DNA from 4 places in the Streptosporangium sp. LJ11 genome. Region 4 is predicted to be linked to each of the others. Evidence: riboswitches for the same ligand, from Rfam matches in the RefSeq annotation. Region 4 holds a riboswitch; each other region holds the start of a gene.

Region 1 (5,359 bases), on a different contig from region 4:
TTGAGGTGCTGGTAGAGGTTGAGGACGAGGTTGTTGGCCACGATCGAGTCGCCGGTGGCGAAGAACGCCACGAGGCGGTTGATCAGGTGGCGCTCCTCGGGCGTCATCCTCGCCAGGTCGGCCAGGTCGGAGGTGAGGTCCACCTCCTCGACGGTCCAGGTGTTGCGGATCGCGGCCCGGTAGCGCTCGTAGAACTCGGGGTAGCGCATCGGCCGCAGGGTGAGATCCATGCCGGGGTCGAGCAACATCGGGTGAATGCCTTTCTGAGGGCTTTCGGGGAGCCGGGGCGGCTACTGGCAGGCGTCGCAGTACTCGGGGTTCTCCAGGGAGCAGGCGACGGCTTCGGGGTCGGGCGCCGCCCGCTCCACCGGCGCCGCCACGGTGGCCTGCGCGATCCTGGTGGCCGGGCGCGAGCGCAGGTAGTAGGTGGTCTTGAGGCCCGACTTCCACGCGTAGGCGTACATCGAGGAGAGCTTGCCGATGGTCGGCGTGGCCATGAAGAGGTTCAGCGACTGCGACTGGTCGATGTACGGGGTGCGCGCGGCGGCCAGGTCGATCAGCGCCTTCTGCGGCAGCTCCCAGGCCGTCCGGTAGAGCGCCTTCAGGTCGGCGGGGATCTCCGGGATGTCCTGGACGGAGCCGTCGGCGCGCTTGATCGCGTCGCGGATCAGCGGGGTCCACAGGCCGCGGGCCTGGAGGTCGCGGACGAGATAGCGGTTGACCTGGAGGAACTCCCCCGAGAGGGTCTCGCGCTTGAAGACGTTGGAGACCTGCGGCTCGATGCACTCGTAGCAGCCCGCGATGGAGGCGATCGTGGCCGTCGGCGCGATCGCGATCATCAGCGAGTTGCGCAGGCCGGTCCCGGCGATCCGCTCCCTGAGCTCGGCCCACTCCGCGGACCCCGCCGCCTCGTAGTGGTCGGGGTGGAGCACCCCGGCGGCGGCCCTGGTCTCCTCGTACGACGGGTGACGGCCCCGCTCCACGGCCAGGTCGGAGGAGGTCCGGTAGGCGGCGAGCGCGATCTCCTCGGAGATCCTGGTGGACAGCTCCAGGGCGCGCGGCGAGTCGAACGGCAGCCGCAGCGTGAACAGCACGTCGGCCAGGCCCATCACGCCGAGCCCGATCGGGCGCCACTTCCGGTTGGCCGCCTCCGCCTCGGGGGTCGGGTAGAAGCCCAGGTCGATGGTGCGGTCGAGGAACCGCACGGCGGTACGGACGGTCGCGCGCAGCCGCGCCCAGTCGACGGCCTCCCCGGCGTCCGCCGACAGGTGGGCGGCGAGGTTGATCGAGCCGAGGTTGCAGACGGCGGTCTCCGCGTCGCCGGTGACCTCGAGGATCTCGGTGCAGAGGTTCGACAGGTGGATGACGTTCTGGGGCCTGGCCGTCTGGTTGGAGGTCCGGTTGGCGGCGTCCTTGAAGGTCATCCAGCCGTTGCCGGTCTGGGCGAGCGTGCGCATCATCCGCCCGTACAGGGTGCGGGCGGGGATCTGCCGGGTGAAGCGGCCCTCGGCCTCGGCGGCCCGGTAGGCGTCGTCGAACGCGGCGCCGTACAGGTCGGTGAGGTGCGGGACCTCCTTGGGATCGAACAGCGACCAGACGCCGTCGGCCTCGACCCGGCGCATGAACTCGTCGGGGATCCAGTTGGCCAGGTTCAGGTTGTGCGTGCGGCGGGCCTCCTCGCCGGTGTTGTCGCGCAGTTCCAGGAACTCCTCGACGTCGGCGTGCCAGGGCTCCAAGTAGACGCAGGCCGCGCCCTTGCGCCGGCCGCCCTGGTTGACCGCGGCCACGCTGGAGTCGAGCGTGCGCAGCCAGGGCACGATGCCGTTGGAGTGACCGTTGGTGCCGCGGATCAGCGAGCCCCGCGAGCGGACCCTGGTCCAGGCGATCCCGATGCCCCCCGCGTACTTCGACAGCCGCGCGACCTGCCCGTAGCGCTCGTAGATGGACTCCAGCTCGTCGCGGGGCGAGTCGAGCAGGAAGCACGAGGAGAGCTGGGGCCTGCGGGAGCCGGAGTTGAACAGCGTGGGCGAGCTGGGCAGGTAGGACAGGGTGGCCATGAGCGCGTACAGCTCGGCGGCCTCCTCGACGGTCTCGGACAGGCCGCAGGCCACCCGGAGGAAGAAGTGCTGCGGGCGCTCCAGGACCTTGCGGGTCCTCGGGTGGCGCAGCAGGTAGCGGTCGTAGACGGTACGCAGCCCGAAGTACTCGAACCTGGCGTCGGCCTCCGGATCGGCCAGCGCGTCCAGGACCCCGGCGTGGGCGGCCACGAACTCCGCGAGCCCGTCCTGGATCAACCCCGCCTCGTGGGTCGCGGCGATGGACTCGGAGAAGTCGCGGACGCCGTGCTCGGCGGCCTCGTCGGCGATCAGCTCGGCCAGCATCGCGGCGGCGACCCTGGAGTTCTCGGGATCGGTGATCACCCGGGCGGCCGCCTCGTCGATGGCCAGCCTGCGGTCGTCCGACGCGGTCCCCGCCGCGGTCTCCGCCAATGCCTGTGTCACGTAGTGCCCCTCGCTCGATCGGACTTCCCCGTACGGCTCCGCCGGATGGGCACGCGTCCGCGAGCGATCCCGGGCACGCCGGATCGCCTCGTTCCGCGGACCCTCCCACGAGGCCCTGGACGTTCACGTCACCGGCAGGTCTTCGGACTCACGGGCGCACCGCACACACCTACCGGCCGTCGCTTCCCAGGCATGGTTCACCCAGTGCTCGATAACGGCTTTCGTTCCCGTTCACCGCTGCGGGGCAGTCCCGGAATCTCACCGGGTTCCCTCTTGCCTCGCCCCTCGCGGGGCGAACCAGCAACGAGCAGGATCCTACATCTAGGGGCGCCGGACGCAACTACCCCAACAGGTTGTGTCGGAGGACTTCAACAGTCCGAGCTCGTGAAGCACGCCGCGAGTGCGGCCCGTCTCGGTGGAGAGCCACTGGCGGAACTCGTCGCCGCTGAGGTAGACCCGGCTCCAGCCGTGGGACGCGCACAGGGCACGCCAGCGCGGCGCGGCGTCGATCCTGTCACACAGGGCGATCGCGGCGTCCCGGTCCCCCGGGCTCATGCCCTTGGGACCCAGCAGGCCGCACCAGTCGCTGTACTCCAGGCGGACGTCGACCTCCATGAGCGTCGGCGCGTCGATCCCGTCGATCCGGCCGCCGGAGGAGACCACCAGGGGCCGCAGGCGGCCCGCGGCGATCTCGGGCCGCAGGGCGCGCGCCGATCCCAGCAGGGCCGCCACCCGGCCGACGTGGAGCGCCTCGGCGGCGTCCTCGGGGGCGAGGTATCCGGCGTACTCCAGCAGCCGGATGTCCACCCCCAGGCACTTGCCGATCATGCCGTAGAGCACGTGGTCGGAGCCGCCCTCCGACCGTCCGCCGACCGTCAGCCCCGCCGGGTCGTGCCGCAGCCGCGCGACGAAGTCCTCGAAGGTGCGCAGGCGGGAGCCGGAGGAGACCACCAGGACCGCCCAGTCGCCGACCAGGCGGGCGATGGGAGTGGCGGCGTTCACCACGGCCGTGGTGTTGGCGATCTCCGCGGCGGCCACCATCGGCATCGCGGTGACGAGCAGCCTGCCCTCGCGCGCGAAGGGTCCGCGGAAGGCGCCGAACGCGTCGCGCGGGGCGGAGCCCAGGGCTCCCGCCCGCTCGACGGCCATGGCGGTGCGCGCCAGTCCCGACTGGACCAGGACGGTCGCCAGCCTGCCCGCGATCCTGTCCCAGCCGTGGCCGTCGGCGGTCGGCTCGAGAAGGAACAGGCGCTTCACCGCCGGATCGGCGCCGCCGTCCGCACCGCACCCCGCGGCGACCACGGCCCCCGCCGCCAGTGCGAAAAACCCCCTACGGCGCATAAGCGCCCCTTCCCCCAAGAACCCCCTATACCATAGGTTACTTTCCCCTCACTTTCTGTGATGAAGTGGGGTATGCCGGAACTTCCGGTGATCCACGTTCGGGCACGGATCACCGGAAAACACTGGAAATCCGGATATCGAAGACGACCGTCTCGCGAGGGCTCAGGAAAACGCACCCCCGCCCCCGGCAGGCCGGGGACGGGGGTGCGAAGGCAGAGAGGTAGAAGAGAGGTGGAGAGGGTCTCACTCCACCGTGACGCTCTTGGCCAGGTTCCTGGGCTTGTCGACGTCCCTGCCCAGCGCCACGGCGGCGTGGTAGGCGAAGAGCTGGAGCGGGATCGACAGCAGGATCGGGTCCAGCTCGGTCTCGTTCTTGGGCACCACGACGCAGTCGTCGGCCAGCTTGGGGTCGGCCGTGCGGTGGCCCACCATGAGCACCCGGCCGCCCCGGGCGCGGATCTCGCCCAGCGTGGTGAGGTTCTTGTCCAGCAGTTCGTCGTCGGGGACGATCGCCACCGTCGGCATGTCCGGGCCGATCAGCGCCAGCGGCCCGTGCTTGAGCTCGCTGGCCGGGTACGCCTCGGCGTGCACGTACGAGATCTCCTTGAGCTTCTGCGCGCCCTCGCGGGCCACCGGGTAACCCCTGACCCGGCCCACGAACATCATGCTCGGCGACTCGGCGTACTTGCCCGCCAGCTCCTCGATCTGCGGCTCCAGCGCCAGGATCTCCTTGATCTGGTCCGGCAGCCTCCGCAGGCCGTCGCAGATCCTGCGGCCGTCGGCGGGAGACAGGTCACGCACCCGGCCCAGGTGCAGCGCGAGCAGCGCGAAGGCCACGGCGGTCGAGGTGAACGCCTTGGTGCTCGCCACCGAGACCTCGGGACCCGCATGCAGGTAGACGCCGCCGTCGCACTCGCGGGCGATCGCGCTGCCCACGGTGTTGACGATGCCGAGCACCCGGCCGCCCTTGCGCTTGAGCTCCTGCACGGCGGCGAGGGTGTCGTAGGTCTCCCCCGACTGGCTGATCGCCACGTACAGGGTATCGGCCTCCACCACCGGGCTGCGGTAGCGGAACTCGCTGGCCGGCTCCGCGTCGGCCGGGATGCGCGCCAGCTCCTCGATGAGCTGCGCGCCGATCTGGCCCGAGTAGTACGCGGAACCGCAGCCGATGATCTTCACCCGGCGGAACGAGCGGGTCTCCCGCGCGTCCATGTTGAGACCGCCCAGGTGGGCGATGTGGAAGCGGTCGTCCAGCCGCCCGCGCAGCGTCCTGGCCACCGTGTCGGGCTGCTCGGAGATCTCCTTGAGCAGGTAGTGCTCGTAGCCGCCGGTGTCGTAGTGCCCGGCCTCCCAGTCGACGGTCAGCGTCTCCTTGGCCGTCTCCCGCGCGTCGCTGGCGAAGGTGTTGAACCCGTCGGCCCGCAGCACGGCGATCTCGCCGTCCTCCAGGTGCACCACCTGGCGGGTGTAGCGGACCAGCGCGGCGACGTCGGACGCGGCGAACATCTCCTTCTCGC
Region 2 (5,359 bases), on a different contig from region 4:
CCTCGTTGCCCGCGGGCAGGCGCCGCCGGGTCACCCCGGAGGCGACCATCATGGCGTCGCAGAGCACCGGCGCGCCCGCGCGCAGCGCCTCGCGCGCCGAGGCCACCACGCCGGGTGACCAGCGCAGGTCGCTCACCAGGTCGACCATCCCGCAGGCGTGGATCATGCGGACCGCGACCCGGGCGACGTCGGCGGGCAGGCCGGACAGGTCGGCTTCCGCGCGGATGGTGGCGAAGGAGCGGCGGTAGATCTCCGCGCCGTCGCGGACGTAGTCGATCACAGTTCCCCTCTGGCGGCCGCCAGCGCGGCCGCGGTCTCCTCGATGCCGGAGCAGGTCAGATCGGTGCCGTCCAGCTCCAGGCGGTAGCCGTCACCGGTGGCGACCACATCCGCGACCCGCCCCCTCGGACGGCCGCAGCGCCTGCCGCAGCCCGCCCAGTGCACGGGGAGCGTATCGGTGCCCGGCCCGTTCCCGGACGGCGGGGCCACGGACGGCCCGCTCCCGAACCGCTCCCTTCCGGGCGGCACGGCCGGGGGTGGTGCGACCGCGGGCGGCGGGACGGCGGGCGGCGAGGTCGTGCCGACGGCTACGGCGGTGGCTGTGCCGACGGCTACGGCGGTGGCTGTGCTGACGGCTATGGCGGCGGCCGCGTCGGCCTGGACGTCGGCCAGGGACTTGGCGCAGCCGGGGCGGCCGGTGCAGGCCGTCACGCCGATCCACGGCGAGGCGGGGTCGACGACCAGCCCGGCGGCCTCCAGACGGGCGGCCGTGCCCGCGACCTCGGCGCGGTCCAGGCCGGGCAGGACCACGCCACGCCATGGCGTGAGCCGGATCTCCCCGCCCGAGGCGGCGTCCGCGAGCAGCAGTGCCAGCGCGGAGGTCAGCCGCCCCAGCGGGATCGCCACCCCGAGCGCGACCCGCGCGTCCCCGTCTCCGGTGCCGCTCGCGGGATCCGTCCCTCCTCCGGCGCCGGTTCCGCTCCTCGTCCCGTCCGTGCTCCCGAGGACCCCGACCGGCCCGAGGGTCACGACCCGCGGTCTCACCGGGTCGAAGGGTGTCGTGCCGGGAACCCCGAGGGCGGTTCGCACGCGGGCGGCGATCAGGGAGGGACCGCCGGGGAGTTCGGCGATCCGCCAGGCGGTGACGTCCCGGGTGGCCAGCTCGTCGAGGAACGCCTCGGCGGCGGCGAGCAGGGCGGTCACGGCTCCGGCCGGCGGGACGCGCAGGCCGGTGTCGGTCCCGGCGAGGATCAGCGCGGCCTCGTCCGGCCCCGTGAGCAGGATCCCGGCGTCCGCGCCCAGACCGGCCACGTCCCCCCGGCCGTCGTCGAGGGCGAACATGAACCGCCCCGGCAGGGCGGCGAGGGCGGGGCGGGCGCACAACCGCCGGTCCAGCTCGCCGATCAGCGGTGTGACGTCGGCGATGCCGCCGCCGCGCGGATAGTGCGGACGATCCGAGATACCCGTGCTGTCTGGAGTGTCCGCACCGCTCGATCTGTTCGGCCCGCTCGGCCCGGCCGGCCCGCTCGGCTCGGTGGGTCCGTCCAGTCCGGTCAGCGGGGAGGCGAGGATGTTGCGGATCCGCTCGTGCGTCGCCGAGGGCAGCAGGCCCGCCCTCGCCATCCGCGTGGCGAACCCGTCCCCCGTACCGCTGTCCGGATCCTCCGGGCCGAGGCCGCGCACCTGGACGTTCGCGCGGGAGGTCAGCTCGATGACGCCGCCGCCGTACGCCGCGGCGGCCTCGGCGAGTTCGCGCAGCTGGAAGGGGGTGAGACGGCCTCCGGGCACGCGGACGCGGGCCAGGCCGCCGTCCGCGGCGGCATGGACCTGAAGCGCACCGGGACATGCGTCGAGTCGCGATCGTCCGGAAAAGTCGGCAATGGACACTCGAAGGATGCTAACGCCAGTTTCTTGCAACGAACCGGACTGCCGTAGTGTCATCGGTGGCGACGGCAAAGGGAGGAAGCCGGTGTGAATCCGGCGCGGTCCCGCCACTGTAACCGGGGAGCGAACCCCACCCGGGCCACTGTCCGACGACGGGCGGGAAGGCCGGGGTGAGCACCGATCCGGGAGCCAGGAGACTCCAGCCGTCGCGGCCGACGACGACCCGGGGCGAGGACCCCGAGGGAGGAAGCTCCGTGCGCTCTTCGCCGTTCCCCCGCGACACCGTGGCATCGCCGTTCCCCCGCCACACCGCGCGCTTCTCACGGTTCCCCCGCCACATCGTGGCGCCGTTCCCCCGCCACGCCGTGGCGCCCCTGGGCCGTACCGCCCTTCCTCTCCCGGAGTGTGGCGCGTGATCCTCCTGCTCTCGACCTCCGACACCGACCTGCTGAGCGCTCGCGCGAGCGGCGCCGGCTACCGGCTCGGCAACCCCGCCCGGCTCGCCGCCGCAGACCTCCCGCCGTTGCTGGAGGGCGCCGACCTGGTCGTGGTACGCCTGCTGGGCGGGCGCCGCGCCTGGGAGGAGGGGCTGGACGCCCTGCTCGCCGGCCCCCGGCCCGTCGTCGTGCTCGGTGGCGAGCAGGCGCCCGACGCCGAGCTGATGGAGCTGTCCACGGTGCCCGGTGGGGTCTGCGCCGAGGCGCACGCCTACCTCGCCCACGGCGGCCCGGCCAACCTGACCGAGCTGCACCGTTTCCTGTCCGACACGCTGCTGCTCACCGGCCACGGGTTCGCCGCGCCCGAGCCCACCCCCACCTGGGGGACGCTGGAGCGCGAGGCGCGCGACCAGGACGGTCCCGTCGTCGGAGTGCTCTACTACCGGGCCCACCACGTGGCCGGCAACACGGCCTTCGTCGAGGCGCTCTGCTCGGCGATCGAGGACGCGGGCGCGCGGGCGCTGCCGGTGTACTGCGCCTCCCTGCGCACCGCCGAGCCCGGCCTGGTGGAGGTCCTGCGCGCGGTGGACGCCCTGGTGGTGACCGTGCTCGCCGCGGGCGGGACCCGCCCGGCGACCGCGTCGGCGGGCGGGGACGACGAGGCCTGGGACGTCGGCGCGCTCGCCGAGCTGGACGTGCCGATCCTGCAGGGCCTGTGCCTGACGAGCAGCCGGGCCTCCTGGGAGGAGAACGACGACGGCCTGTCCCCGCTGGACGCCGCCACCCAGGTCGCGATCCCCGAGTTCGACGGGCGGATCATCACGGTGCCGTTCTCCTTCAAGGAGATCGACGAGGACGGGCTCACCGTCTACGTGGCCGACCCCGAGCGGGCCTCGCGGGTGGCGGGCATCGCGGTGCGCCACGCCGCGCTGCGGCACATCCCGCCCGCCGAGCGGCGGCTGGTGCTGATGCTGTCGGCCTACCCCACCAAGCACGCCCGCATCGGCAACGCCGTCGGCCTGGACACCCCGGCCAGCCTGGTGCGGCTGCTGGCCGCGCTCGCGCGGCGCGGTTACGACATCGGCGCCGAGGACGAGCTGCCCGGGGTGACCGGGCAGGACGGCGACGCGCTCATCCACGCGCTGATCGCCGCGGGCGGGCAGGACCAGGACTGGCTCACCGAGGAGCAGCTCGCCGGAAACCCGGTGCGCATCGCGGCGAGCCGGTACGCCGAGTGGTACGCCACCCTCCCGGCGGACCTGCGCGCCCGGATGGAGGAACACTGGGGCCCGGCGCCCGGCGAGCTGTTCGTGGACAGGTCGCGCGACCCGGAGGGCGAGATCGTGCTGGCCGCGCTGCGCTCCGGCAACGTGGTGGTCATGGTGCAGCCGCCGCGCGGCTTCGGCGAGAACCCCATCGCGATCTACCACGACCCCGACCTGCCGCCCAGCCACCACTACCTGGCCGCCTACCGCTGGCTGGCCGACGGCTTCGGCGCGCACGCCGTGGTCCACGTGGGCAAGCACGGCAACCTGGAGTGGCTGCCCGGCAAGTCGGCGGGCCTGTCGGCCTCCTGCGGCCCGGACGCCGCGCTCGGCGACCTGCCGCTCATCTACCCGTTCCTCGTCAACGACCCCGGCGAGGGCACCCAGGCCAAGCGCCGCGCGCACGCCACCCTGGTCGACCACCTCGTCCCGCCGATGGCCCGCGCCGACAGCTACGGGGACATGGCCAGGCTGGAGCAGCTCCTCGACGAGCACGCCTCCATCGCGGCGATGGACCCGGCCAAGCTGCCCGCGATCCGCGCCCAGATCTGGACGCTGATCCAGGCCGCCAGGCTCGACCACGACCTCGGCGTCGCCGACCGCCCGCACGACGCCGAGTTCGACGACTTCCTGCTGCACATCGACGGCTGGCTGTGCGAGGTCAAGGACGTCCAGATCCGCGACGGCCTGCACGTGCTCGGGGCCGCCCCCGAGGGGCGGCCGCGCGTCGACCTGGTGCTGGCCATGCTCCGCGCCCGGCAGATGTGGGCGGGCGGCGAGGCGCTCGTCGGGCTGCGCGAGGCCCTCGGCCTGGCCGAGGACGGCAGCGCCGGACGGATCGGCGTCGACGAGGCCGAGACCCTGGCCCGCGCCCTGGTCGAGGCCATGGAGCACCGCGGCTGGGACCCGTCGGCGGCGGGGGAGGTGACCGCCGAGGTCCTGGGCCGGGCGGACGCCCCGGCAGGAGGCGCCGGTTCGACCGGCACGCACGACGCGACCGGCCGGAGCGGCGCGCCCGGCGCCGGGGGAGCGGCCGTCGCGCGCGGAGCGGATCCCGGGACGGTGGAGAGGATCCTGCGGTTCGCCGCCGTCGAGGTCGTGCCCCGGCTGGCGCGTACCACCGACGAGATCGACGCGATCCTGCACGCCCTCGACGGCGGTTACGTCCCGGCCGGGCCGAGCGGGTCGCCGCTGCGCGGGCTGATCAACGTGCTCCCCACCGGCCGCAACTTCTACTCGGTCGATCCCAAGGCGGTGCCGAGCAGGCTGGCGTGGGAGACCGGCCAGGCGATGGCCGAATCCCTGCTGGAGCGCTACCGCGCCGACACCGGTGACTGGCCGCGCTCGGTCGGGCTGTCGGTCTGGGGGACGAGTGCCATGCGCACCGCCGGGGACGACGTCGCCGAGGTGCTGGCGCTGCTCGGCGTGCGGCCGGTCTGGGACGAGGCCTCGCGCCGCGTCACCGGCCTGGAGCCGATCCCGGCCACCGAGCTGGGCCGCCCGCGCGTGGACGTCACCATCAGGATCAGCGGCTTCTTCCGCGACGCCTTCCCGCACGTCGTGGCGATGCTGGACGACGCCGTACGGCTGGCGGCCGGGCTGGAGGAGCCCGAGGAGCTCAACTACGTGCGGGCGCACGTGCTCGCCGACCAGGCCGAGCACGGCGACGAGCGCAGGGCCACCATGCGGATCTTCGGCTCCCGGCCGGGGGCCTACGGGGCCGGGCTGCTGCCGCTGATCGACAGCCGCAACTGGCGCGACGACGCCGACCTG
Region 3 (5,359 bases), on a different contig from region 4:
CGGTCCCCGGCCGCCCGAGCGAGGTCTGCGCGCTCGCCAGGAGTCAGCCGTTCCGGCATGCACGACCTCGGCCGAACGTAGAGGCGCTCGATCAACGATCTTCTGCACCGGCCCGCCTGGCGACGCCGCGACGCAGGACCCCGGCAAGCCACGAGACCGGCCCCTGCCTCCGAGGCTCGATCATGTGGCTGAAGCTCCTCACCCCAGCCACATGATCGAACCTCTGAACCGGCTCTAGACCGCTTCCGCGCGGACACGCAGGGCAGCCTCGACCATGTTCCTGAGGCTGGCCTCCGTCTCCGGGTAGTCGCGGGTCTTCAGGCCGCAGTCGGGGTTGACCCAGAGCAGGGCCGGATCCACCGAGGCCGCGGCCGTACGCAGGGCGGCCTCGATCTCCCCGACCGAGGGCACCCTGGGCGAGTGGATGTCCCACACGCCGGGCCCGATGCCGCGCGCGTAGCCGAAGGCGCGCAGGTCGTCCAGGAGTTCCATCCGGGAGCGGGCCGCCTCGACGCTGGTCACGTCGGCGTCCAGGTCGCCGATCGCGCCGATGATCTCTCCGAACTCCGAATAGCACATGTGGGTGTGGATCTGCGTGCTGTCGGCCACCCCGCTGGTGGCCAGCCGGAACGCGGCGACCGCCCACTCCAGGTATGCCTCGTGGTCGGCCCGCCGCAGCGGCAGCAGCTCCCGCAGCGCGGGCTCGTCGACCTGGATGATCCTGATGCCCGCCGCCTCAAGATCGCGGATCTCGTCGCGCAACGCCAGCGCCACCTGCCTGGCGGTCTCGCCCAGTGGCTGGTCGTCGCGGACGAACGACCAGGCCAGCATGGTCACCGGGCCGGTGAGCATGCCCTTGACCGGCTTCTTCGTCCGCGACTGCGCGTAGGAGGCCCAGCGCACCGTCATCGGCTCGGGACGGGAGACGTCGCCGAACAGGATCGGCGGGCGGACGTAGCGGCTGCCGTACGACTGCACCCAGCCGTGCTCGGTGGCGGCGTAGCCCTCCAGCATCTCGGCGAAGTACTGGACCATGTCGTTACGCTCGGGCTCGCCGTGCACCAGCACGTCCAGGCCGATGTCCTCCTGCAGCGCGATGACGCGGTCGATCTCGGCCTCCATCCTGCGCTCGTACCCGGCCCTGTCGATGTCGCCCGAGCGCATGGCGGCGCGGGCCTGGCGCACCTCGCCGGTCTGTGGGAAGGAGCCGATGGTGGTGGTGGCCAGCGGCGGCAGGCCCAGGTCGGCGTTCTGCACGGCGAGCCGCTCGGCGTGCGGGGCGCGCGGGCTGCCCTCGCCCAGGGCATCCAGCCTGGCTCGCACCCGGGGGTTGAGGAACCGCTCGACGGTCCTCTCCCCCGCGACGACCTCCTCGCCGTTCAGCGCCCGGCCGATCCGTACGACCTCGTCGACCTTCTGCCTGGCGAAGGCCAGCCGCTCGCGCAGCCGCGGGTCCAGCGAGGTCTCGGCGTCCAGGTCGAGCGGGACGTGCAGCAGCGAGCAGGAGGTGCTCACCACCAGCCGGTCGCTCAGGCCGAGCAGCGCGGCGCAGGTCGCCAGCGCCTTCGCGATGTCGGTACGCCAGACGTTGCGGCCGTCGACGACCCCGGCGACGAGGGTCTTGCCGGGCAGCCCACCGGCGGCGGCCAGCGCCTCCAGGTTGCCGGGCGCCGAGACGAAGTCCAGGCCGACGGCCTCGACCCGGCTGCGGGCCAGGATCTCCAGTGCGGGCCCGATCTCGCCGAAGTAGGTGGCCACCAGCAGCCGGGGGCGGCTGCTGAGCTCCCCCAGCCGCGCGTAGGCCCGGCGCAGCGCGGCCAGCTCCTCCTCCGTATGGTCGGCGGCCAGTACCGGCTCGTCCAGCTGCACCTCGGCCACCCCCGCCGCGGCCATCCGCTCCAGCAGCTCGGCGTAGGTCTCCAGCAGGCCGTCCAGCAGCCGCAACGGCGCGAAGCCGGGCTCGGTGGACTTGGCCAGCAGCAGGAACGACAGCGGCCCGACCAGCACCGGCCGGGTCTCGACGCCCAGCCGCCGCGCTTCGGCGTACTCGGCCAGCGGCTTGCTCCAGTCGAGCCGGAACCGGGTCTCGGGGCCCACTTCCGGAACCAGGTAGTGGTAGTTGGTGTCGAACCACTTGGTCATCTCCAGCGGTGCGACCCCCTCGGCGCCGCGGGCCATCGCGAAGTACGGGTCCGCGGCACCGGAAAACCGCTCGGGCACCGCGCCCACCATGACGGTGGTGTCCAGCACGTGGTCATACAAGGAGAAGGTGTTGGACGGCACCGCGTCCAGCCCCGCCTCCGACAGCTTCCGCCACACTCCTTGCCGCAACCCGGCGGCCGTCTCCTGCAAGCCGGCGGCGTCGACCCGCCCGGCCCAGTGATCCTCCGTCGCCCGCTTCACCTCGCGACGGCCCCCGATACGGGGATAACCCAAAACGGTCGTGGTGACCTTGCTCATGGCGTCCTTCCCTCGGCTCATGCCATGCCGACCCACGGCCACACGGAAGGAACACCCAGGAAAAACCCATCCCAGGCCCTCCCACGAGACCACGGATCACCGCACACCGGACGGCGCACGAGCGGCTGGCAGGTCTTCGGACTCGCGGGCATCACACACACTCCTACTGACCGTCGCTTCCCAGATGACACGCACCCAGTGCCGATGACGGCGTTCGTTCCCACTCACCGCTGCGGGGCAGTCCCGGAATCACACCGGGTTCCCTCTTACGACTCCCGACACCAACACGGCACCGGGAGAACCAACCGCGCCACGAGCATAACCCGCCCCCACCCCCACCGGACCGGGACGCCACCCAGCGGATCGATGAGGCAGGGATCACCTTCGATCACCCGGCCGCGCGCTCATCCCCATCAGCGTGAAGTAACCCTCAGCGGACCGTGGCTGTCTAGAACTAACCATTGCGCTACTTTCTGTCAAAGTGACAGAAATCTAATGTCGCCTCCATGAGCGATGACCGATGGGAGCCACCAGCCGTCCTGCTCGCCGTTGACCTGGTGATCCTTACCTTGCGCGAATCGCGCCTGCACGTGCTCCTCGTCGAGCGTGGCATCGAGCCGTGCAAGAGTGCCCAAGCTCTGCCAGGCGGCTTCCTTCAGCATTCGGGAGAGAGCCTCATCGAGGCGGCTCACCGGGAGCTGGCGGAGGAGGCCGACCTGGATGTCGAGACACTCCGCCTTGAGCAACTCGGCGTCTATGACGACCCTGGCCGTGACCCTCGCGGCCGGGTGGTGAGCGTTGCCTATCTGGCCATCGCCCCTCGGCTGCCCGAGCCGATCGCCGGGACCGACGCCGCCCGCGCAGGCTGGCAATCCACCGACCGGGTGCTTTCCGGAGCGTTGAAGCTCGCTTTCGACCACCGGCACATCGTCGCGGACGGCGTCGAGCGCGCCCGCGTCAAGCTTGAGCATTCCGCACTCGCCACAGCCTTCTGCAGGCCGACCTTCACGATCACCGATCTCCAGGACGTGTACGAGGCGGTATGGGGGATGCCACTCGACCCCCGCAACTTCTACCGCAAGGTCCAGAAGACCGAGGGCTTCATCGTCTCTGCCGGTTCGGCACGGAAGGCCGCGACCGGACGACCGGCTCGGCTGTTCAAAGCCGGCCCTCGCGATGTTCTGAACCCCCCGATGATCCGGCCCACCGACTCGCCAAACGGAAAGGAACCAACGCAGTGAGCCTCGTCGTGATCCTCACCGCACTAGACCTGGAATACCAGGCGATCCGAGAGAAGCTGATCAACCCGCGCCTGCACCGACACCCGCAAGGCACCCGCTTTGAGGTGGGCCGACTGGCGGACGGGCGATCCCGGGTGGCCCTCGCCCACGTCGGCAAGGGCAATCACTCCGCGGCGGTGCTCACCGAACGCGCCATCGCCGAATTCCAACCGGCCGCTCTCCTGTTCGTGGGTGTGGCCGGCGCGCTGCATCCGGACATCGCTCTCGGAGATGTGGTGGTGGCCACGCACATTTACGCCTTCCACGGTGGGACCAGCGAGGATGACCGCTTCAGGAGCCGTCCCCGCGTCTGGGAGACCTCGCACGCCGCCGAGCAGATCGCCCAGCACCTGTGCCGCAGCGGTGCCTGGGGCAAGGATCTCGATTCCCGCCCGGATGTGCACTTCGGGCCGATCGCCGCAGGAGAAGTGGTCCTGAACTCCCGGCTCTCCTCACACGCCCGCTGGATTCGCGACAACTACAACGACGCGCGGGCGATCGAGATGGAAGGCGCAGGCGTGGCGCAGGCCGGGCAGCTGAACCGAGCGCTGCCGGTGGTCGTGATCCGGGGCATCAGCGACCGAGCCGACGGCACCAAGGAGACCACGGATCGCGAACGGTGGCAGCAGCGGGCAGTCGCCAACGCGGCCGCGTTCGCCGCAGCTCTCGCCGAAGAACTGTCCACCGAAGAGCCCACGAGAAGGAGCTCCACCATGCCCGACACGACCAGGAACATCGCGAAGGGGAACGCTCGCGTGGGAGTGCAGGCAGGTACCGTACACGGCGGCATAAGGATCTCTCCCGAACCGTCCAGACCGACGGACCTGCCCGAAGCGCTGCTCTCCTTCCGCACCCGGCTCCAGCAGGCACGGGCGGCGGAACGTTTGGACGAGGTGACCTACAAGGCGGCGGAAGCGGAACTCGCCGTGGCCGACCAAGCGCTGAACACGGAGACGCCGGACCGGAAGAACATGCTGACGCTGGCGCTCAAGAAACTACGCGGACTCGTCGGTGATGTGGCCGAGCTGGCGGCGGAGCTGACAGTCATCATCGCCCTTGCCCAGGCCCTGTCATGACAGAACCCGGGCACCACGGCGGCAACGTGGCCGCGGGTTCCGCTCAAGTCGGAGTGCAGGCCGGGACGGTGCACGGCGATGTCGTTTACATGACGACACCACAGGACTCACCGGAGACCAAATTCCGGACGGGTGTCTCCTTCCTGCAGGGGCGCATGCCGAAACAGGCCCGGCAGCTCATCCGCGAGGCAATGACCGACTACACCACCAACGAGGTCTGCTTCTACTGGCTCCTCGCCATGGTGAGCGGCCGGACCCGGCACGAGTTGAACAAAGACGAGACCGTCCAGCTAAGAGACAGGAGCGCCATCCTTCGGCTCTCGGGCGAGGACGCGTGGCGGGACGGCGTACGGATCATCGACCGTCTCCTGGAGTCGGCCGGTAAGGCCGAGGCGGACATCCGCGTTGTGGTCAAAGAGCTCGACGCGCTACGCGAACCGCAACGCGGCCTGATCCTGGAGCACTTGGAGCTGTACCTCGACGGCCCGATCGAGGACCATCTGTGGCACCGGGCGCTGTCGAAAGCCAAAACGGACCAGATGG
Region 4 (5,359 bases):
CTCGCTCGATGTCGAGGGAGCCGACGAGGCGGTCCTCGGAGGCGCCGACGGGCAGTTCGACGAGGCGGGCGGGCCGCGCTCCACCGGGCCGCACGGTGCCGGACCGGGCTCCGCCGGACCGGGTTCCGCCGGGCTGAACGGTGGCGGGCGGGGTGGGCCGGTCGCCCGGTTCGGTACGGCCATCGTGCGGCCCGTCCGGGCAGCCGGGGTCGGGGGCGGCGGGGTCGCAGGAGAAGCGGCAGCCGGTCACCACCTCGACGGGCGGCAGGAGCGCGGCCAGCGCCCGCACGACCGTGGACTTGGCGGTGCCCTTCTCCCCCCTGACCAGCACTCCCCCGACGCGGGGGGAGACCGCGTTGAGGATCAGCGCGAGTTTCAGGTCCTCCAGCCCCACGATCGCGGTGAAGGGATAGCGGGAGTCACGCACCTTCGGGTTCTCCTGTCCGTCTCGTCGAATCAAAGGGTCGCCGGGCGCTCTGACCGTCATGGGAGGTAGCTGAGCCGCCAGCGCCCGCCGCGCCCGGTGAGCGTCACGCGGGCCAGCGGCGCGACGTCGACGCGCCAGAAGGCCTGGGCGGGGGCGCCGAGGGCGTGGACGACCGCGGCGCGGATGACCGCCGGGTGGGTGACCGCGACGGCCCTGCCGGGGGCGCGGACGGCGAGCCAGCCGGACACCCTGGCCAGGAGCGCGGTGACCGGCTCCCCGCCGTGCGGCGCCGCGCCGGGGTCGCCGAGCCAGGAGGCGAGCGCCTCGGGTTCCGCGGCCTCGACCTCGCCGAGCGTCATCCCGCTCCAGCGGCCGTAGTCGCAGTCGGCCAGCAGCGGGTCGTGCTCGGCCCGCAGGCCGAGCGCCGCCGCCGTCTGGACGCAGCGCAGTTCGGCGGGGCAGGCCGCGGGACCCGGGCCGAGGTCCCGCGCCATCCCCTCGGCCCGGCGCAGGCCGCGTTCGTCGAGTGGTTCGTCACCCGGGAACGCGGCCCGTACCGTCGCCGAGGTGGAGGCGTGGCAGACCAGGAGCAGGCGGGTGACCCCCGAGGGGGTCGTCACACCGGGCCGCGCCTGCGGGCGGCGAAGGCGAACAGCGCGCCGACGCCGGCCCAGAAGACCACCTGGGTCCCCATGGAGGCGACCCGGAAGTCCCACAGGAGGTCGGCGGGGAAGCCCCGGGGCACCTCCGAGATCTTCGGCATGAGGATCCAGGCCGCGACGACGGGGACCAGGAAGGTGGCACCCGCCGACAGCCAGCGCACCCACGGTTCGCTCCGCGAGGCGTAGCGGTGGGCGGCGGTGCCGGCGGCGACCGCGAGGATCCCGATGACCACCGCGACCAGGTAGAGCACGGTGCGCCGGCCGATGGTCTCCGGGTCACCGACGGCCGGCGGGTTGGCGGGATATTTCATGAACGGGATGAGGACGATGGCGATGAACGCCGCGGCTGCGAGGGTGACCGCGAGCACCGGCTCCGATCGGGGTCCCGCCCGGCCGCGTACGGCCGCGTAGACGAGGGAGAACAGGCCCCCGACCGCCAGGCCGTACAGGCCGAGGGCGAGGAAGAGCCCGAAGCGCTGCCCGCCCCTGCTGACCAGGGCCTCCTCGTCGTGGGAGTGGGCCGCTGCCCCGGTGTCGTCGTGTGATCCGGCCGGGGAGGCGGCCGCGGCCGCCTCCTCCAGCGCGATGGCCTGGTCGATGCGCGGTTCGCCGACGGTGTAGGCGAAGACGGCCGCGAGCAGCCCTGCGAGCAGTCCGACGACGAGGCCCCGGACGATGAGTTTGGTGATCACCTGTGGCTCAGTGGCACGGCACGCCGAGCAGGTGACGCCCGTCGTGCATGAGTTCGTGCAGGTAGTTCCCCGCCTGTGAGATCGCTCCCTGGTCGAAGGTGACCAGGTAGGCGAGGAGCAGCAGCACCGGTACGGCGAGCAGCCAGCGGGTGAGCGAGGGCCATGGGATGGGCTGGGTGTGCGGTGCCGAGATCTGGCTCACGGCCACCTCCTCCGGGATTGACGCGTCCCTTTTCGTAGGTCGGTGGCGGCCGAGTGTGACCTGGCTTCCGGCTTCTGAGAGCCGGTTACAGTGGCGCGACCGCACCGGAGTTTCACCGGATTTCCCTCGCACCGCCACAAAACACCCGGAACGTATCCCGGTTCTCCGTCCCCCGTCAATCCGGGTGTCCGGTTTGACGGGCTCGGGCCGTCACGGGGTCCGGGCATGACGAGGGGGGAGGTGGCCAGGCCTGGCCACCTCCCCCCTCGCGGGAGTCACTGTTCGCCGGTCAGCGCCGTCACCAGCTCCGCGGCGGTACGGCAGCGGTCGAACAGCTCGCCCACGTGGGCCTTGGTGCCGCGCAGCGGCTCAAGGGTGGGGACGCGCTGCAGCGACTCACGGCCGGGGATGTCGAAGATGACCGAGTCCCAGGAGGCCGCGGCCACCGACTCGCTGTACTGGCTCAGGCAGCGGCCGCGGAAGTAGGCCCGGGTGTCGTTGGGCGGCACCTCGATGGCCCGCTGGACCTCTTCCTCGGTGACCAGGCGCTGCATGCGGCCCCGGGCGACCAGCCGGTTGTAGAGCCCCCGGTCGGGGCGGATGTCGGAGTACTGGAGGTCGACGAGCTGCAGGCGCGGGTGCGACCAGGGAAGGCCGTCACGGGTGCGGTAGCCCTCCAGGAGCTCCAGCTTGGCCACCCAGTCGAGCTCCCTGGACAGCTGCATCGGGTCCTCCGCCAGGCGGGTGAGGACCGACTCCCAGCGCTCCAGGATGTCCTTGGTGGGCTCGTCCAGGCCGTTGGCGCTGCGCTCCTCGGCGTACTTGCGGGCGAGCTCCAGGTATTCCATCTGCAACTGCACCGCGGTCAGCTTGCGGCCGTCGCGCATGGAGATCTCGTACTTGAGCGTGGGGTCGTGCGAGACCGCGCGCAGGGCCTGGACGGGGTTGTCCACGGCCAGGTCGCGGGTGAAGTAGTTGTCCTCGATCATGGCCAGGACGAGCGCGGTCGACCCCAGCTTCAGGTAGGTCGAGATCTCCGACATGTTGGCGTCGCCGATGATGACGTGCAGGCGGCGGTATTTCTCCGGGTCGGCGTGGGGCTCGTCCCGGGTGTTGATGATCGGCCGCTTGAGCGTCGTCTCCAGGCCCACCTCGACCTCGAAGAAGTCGGCCCGCTGGCTGATCTGGAAGCCCTCGCCCCGGGAGTCCTGGCCGATGCCGACCTTGCCCGCGCCGGTGACGACCTGCCGGGAGACGAAGAACGGCGTCAGGTGCCTGACGATGTCGGCGAACGAGGTGGCCCGGCGCATGAGGTAGTTCTCATGGCAGCCGTAGGAGGCGCCCTTGTTGTCGGTGTTGTTCTTGTAGAGCTGGATCGGGGCGTTGGCCGGCATCGCCGAGGCGCGGACCGCCGCGTCGTGCATCACCCGCTCGCCCGCCTTGTCCCAGATCACCGCCGCCCTGGGATTGGTGCACTCGGGCGTGGAGTATTCGGGGTGGGCGTGGTCGACGTACAGCCGGGCCCCGTTGGTGAGGATCACGTTCGCCAGGCCGAGGTCCTCGTCGGTCAGCTGGCTCTGGTCGGCCACCTCCCGCGCGAGGTCGAACCCCCGTGCGTCCCGCAGCGGGTTCTCCTCCTCGAAGTCCCATCGCGCGCGCCGAGCCCTCGCGGCCGAGGCCGCCAGATAGGCGTTCACGACCTGAGAGGAGGTCACCATCGCGTTGGCCCCCGGCTGTCCGGGCACGGAGATGCCGTACTCGGTCTCGATGCCCATCACCCGCCGTACCGTCATGCGCACCCTCTGTTCGTCAGGGACTGATTCTCTCCGTGGTATCTATTCCCGACCCTAGACCCTTCACTATGCCCGGTGGTCGGACAGTTATGGCACCGAAGCCTTTTCGCCCGTTGCGAGGGGGATCGAGGAGAGCGCGGGGAGCTGTGACGGGGACGGGGATGCGGCCCTTCTCCGCCTCCTGGACTTGACGAACTCCTGAAGCGGGCGCTCGGCCAACCGGTACACCAGGTAGGAGAACGCCATCGCGGCCAGCACGGTGACCAGCGCGGTCAGCGGGGGCGGCAGCACGTCCCGCAGGGCGGGGACGATCAGGACCGCGGCCGGGGTGTGGAACAGGTAGAGCGGGTAGGTGAGCGCGCCCAGGACGACCAGGCCGCGCCAGCGCAGCCACCCCAGCCAGCCGAGCGCCACCATCGCCATGAGCACGTAGAAGCCGATCACGGTGGCGACCACGGCCCACTCGGGCACGGGCATCGCGGCGTAGCCGACGTTCTCGATCCGCCCGGCCACCCGGTCGATCGCCGCGTTCACCGCCAGGCCGCCGCTGATCCCGGCGAGGCACCACAGGACGAGCCTGGGGCCGAACTTCGTCATCAGGAAGAACGCCATGCCGCCGACGAAGTACGCCGCGTACTTGGGCATGACCACCAGGTCCACCCAGGCCTCCTCGCTCCCGGCGAAGAACCCGGCCGCCAGCAGCCAGACGCCCATGAAGGCCAGGCAGCGGTTGAGCGTCACCCCGGCGATCACCAGGATCGAGATCAGCACGTAGAAGCGGAGCTCCACCCACAACGACCAGTAGACGCCGTTGGCGTCGTAGACGCCGAGGGCCCGCTGGAGCATCGTGAGGTTGATCCCGTACTCGCCGAGGCTGAGCTTGGGGTCCAGGGCCGTGGCGGCGGTCAGCCCGTAGACCGCGGCGGTGACGGCCACGCTGACCCAGTAGGCGGGAAAGAGCCGCACCAGCCGGGAGAGGGCGAACGCCCCCAGGCCCCGCCCCCAGATGCTCATCAGGATCACGAAGCCGCTGATCATGAAGAACAGCTCGACGCCGAGGATGCCGAGCCCGGAGATGGTGGAGATCGCCGGGAACAGCTCGGCCGGGCGGTCGCCCCACACCGAGGCGAAGGCGATGAAGTAGTGGAAGGCGAGCACCGCCATGGCGGCGAGGAAGCGCAGGAGGTCGAGCTCGGCGAGGCGGCCGCCTCCCCGAGGCGCCTCGCGGGGGCCCGCGCCGTTCACCGGGCGGCCGGGCCGGAATGTTCACGCACGCCACTTGGACGGCGTCTCGATCATTCGGGTTCCCCGTGACGGCCGTCTATTTCCGTTCCCTTCAGGGACGGGTGTGAAAGGAGATACGGACTCGCAAGGACGAAAATGGATAAAACCGGACAAAGTTTATCAACTGCCGAACGCCCGCGCCATCGACGAGGGTTTTCGGGAAGACGCCGGCGGCGCGGCCCCCGGGAGGGGGCCGCGCCGCCGGTCACACGTGGTTACAGGTACTGACCGGTGTTGGCCACCGTGTCGATGGAGCGCCCGGCCTCGGTGCCCTGCTTGCCCGTCACGAGGGTGCGGAT

The links. A riboswitch is a leader RNA that binds a small molecule or an ion and turns the genes downstream of it on or off. The one in region 4 is predicted to bind cobalamin.
Region 1: it holds a riboswitch for cobalamin, as region 4 does, so the genes downstream of both, ACTOQ3_RS06380 (ribonucleoside-diphosphate reductase subunit alpha) here and ACTOQ3_RS20070 (CbtB domain-containing protein) in region 4, are expected to answer to the same signal.
Region 2: it holds a riboswitch for cobalamin, as region 4 does, so the genes downstream of both, cobN (cobaltochelatase subunit CobN) here and ACTOQ3_RS20070 (CbtB domain-containing protein) in region 4, are expected to answer to the same signal.
Region 3: it holds a riboswitch for cobalamin, as region 4 does, so the genes downstream of both, metE (5-methyltetrahydropteroyltriglutamate--homocysteine S-methyltransferase) here and ACTOQ3_RS20070 (CbtB domain-containing protein) in region 4, are expected to answer to the same signal.

What each region holds. Positions count from the first base shown of each region.
Region 1 covers NZ_JBPXMB010000003.1:366,458-371,816, reverse strand. Annotated here, with positions in the region: gene ACTOQ3_RS06385 (ribonucleotide-diphosphate reductase subunit beta) at 1-248, opposite strand, end outside; gene ACTOQ3_RS06380 (ribonucleoside-diphosphate reductase subunit alpha) at 291-2,501, opposite strand; cobalamin riboswitch at 2,618-2,818, opposite strand; gene ACTOQ3_RS06375 (tripartite tricarboxylate transporter substrate-binding protein) at 2,823-3,842, opposite strand; gene glmS (glutamine--fructose-6-phosphate transaminase (isomerizing)) at 4,086-5,359, opposite strand, start outside.
Region 2 covers NZ_JBPXMB010000006.1:146,454-151,812, forward strand. Annotated here, with positions in the region: gene ACTOQ3_RS11340 (precorrin-8X methylmutase) at 1-280, opposite strand, end outside; gene ACTOQ3_RS11345 (precorrin-3B synthase) at 277-1,887, opposite strand; cobalamin riboswitch at 1,934-2,106, shown strand; gene cobN (cobaltochelatase subunit CobN) at 2,297-5,359, shown strand, end outside.
Region 3 covers NZ_JBPXMB010000017.1:126,970-132,328, reverse strand. Annotated here, with positions in the region: gene metE (5-methyltetrahydropteroyltriglutamate--homocysteine S-methyltransferase) at 235-2,460, opposite strand; cobalamin riboswitch at 2,571-2,781, opposite strand; gene ACTOQ3_RS24935 (NUDIX hydrolase) at 2,967-3,701, shown strand; gene ACTOQ3_RS24930 (5'-methylthioadenosine/S-adenosylhomocysteine nucleosidase family protein) at 3,698-4,816, shown strand; gene ACTOQ3_RS24925 (hypothetical protein) at 4,885-5,359, shown strand, end outside.
Region 4 covers NZ_JBPXMB010000013.1:30,001-35,359, forward strand. Annotated here, with positions in the region: gene ACTOQ3_RS20055 (magnesium chelatase subunit D family protein) at 1-487, opposite strand, end outside; gene ACTOQ3_RS20060 (histidine phosphatase family protein) at 484-1,047, opposite strand; gene ACTOQ3_RS20065 (CbtA family protein) at 1,044-1,781, opposite strand; gene ACTOQ3_RS20070 (CbtB domain-containing protein) at 1,789-1,983, opposite strand; adenosylcobalamin (AdoCbl) riboswitch at 2,001-2,134, opposite strand; gene dop (depupylase/deamidase Dop) at 2,259-3,776, opposite strand; gene ACTOQ3_RS20080 (acyltransferase family protein) at 3,864-5,021, opposite strand; gene arc (proteasome ATPase) at 5,276-5,359, opposite strand, start outside.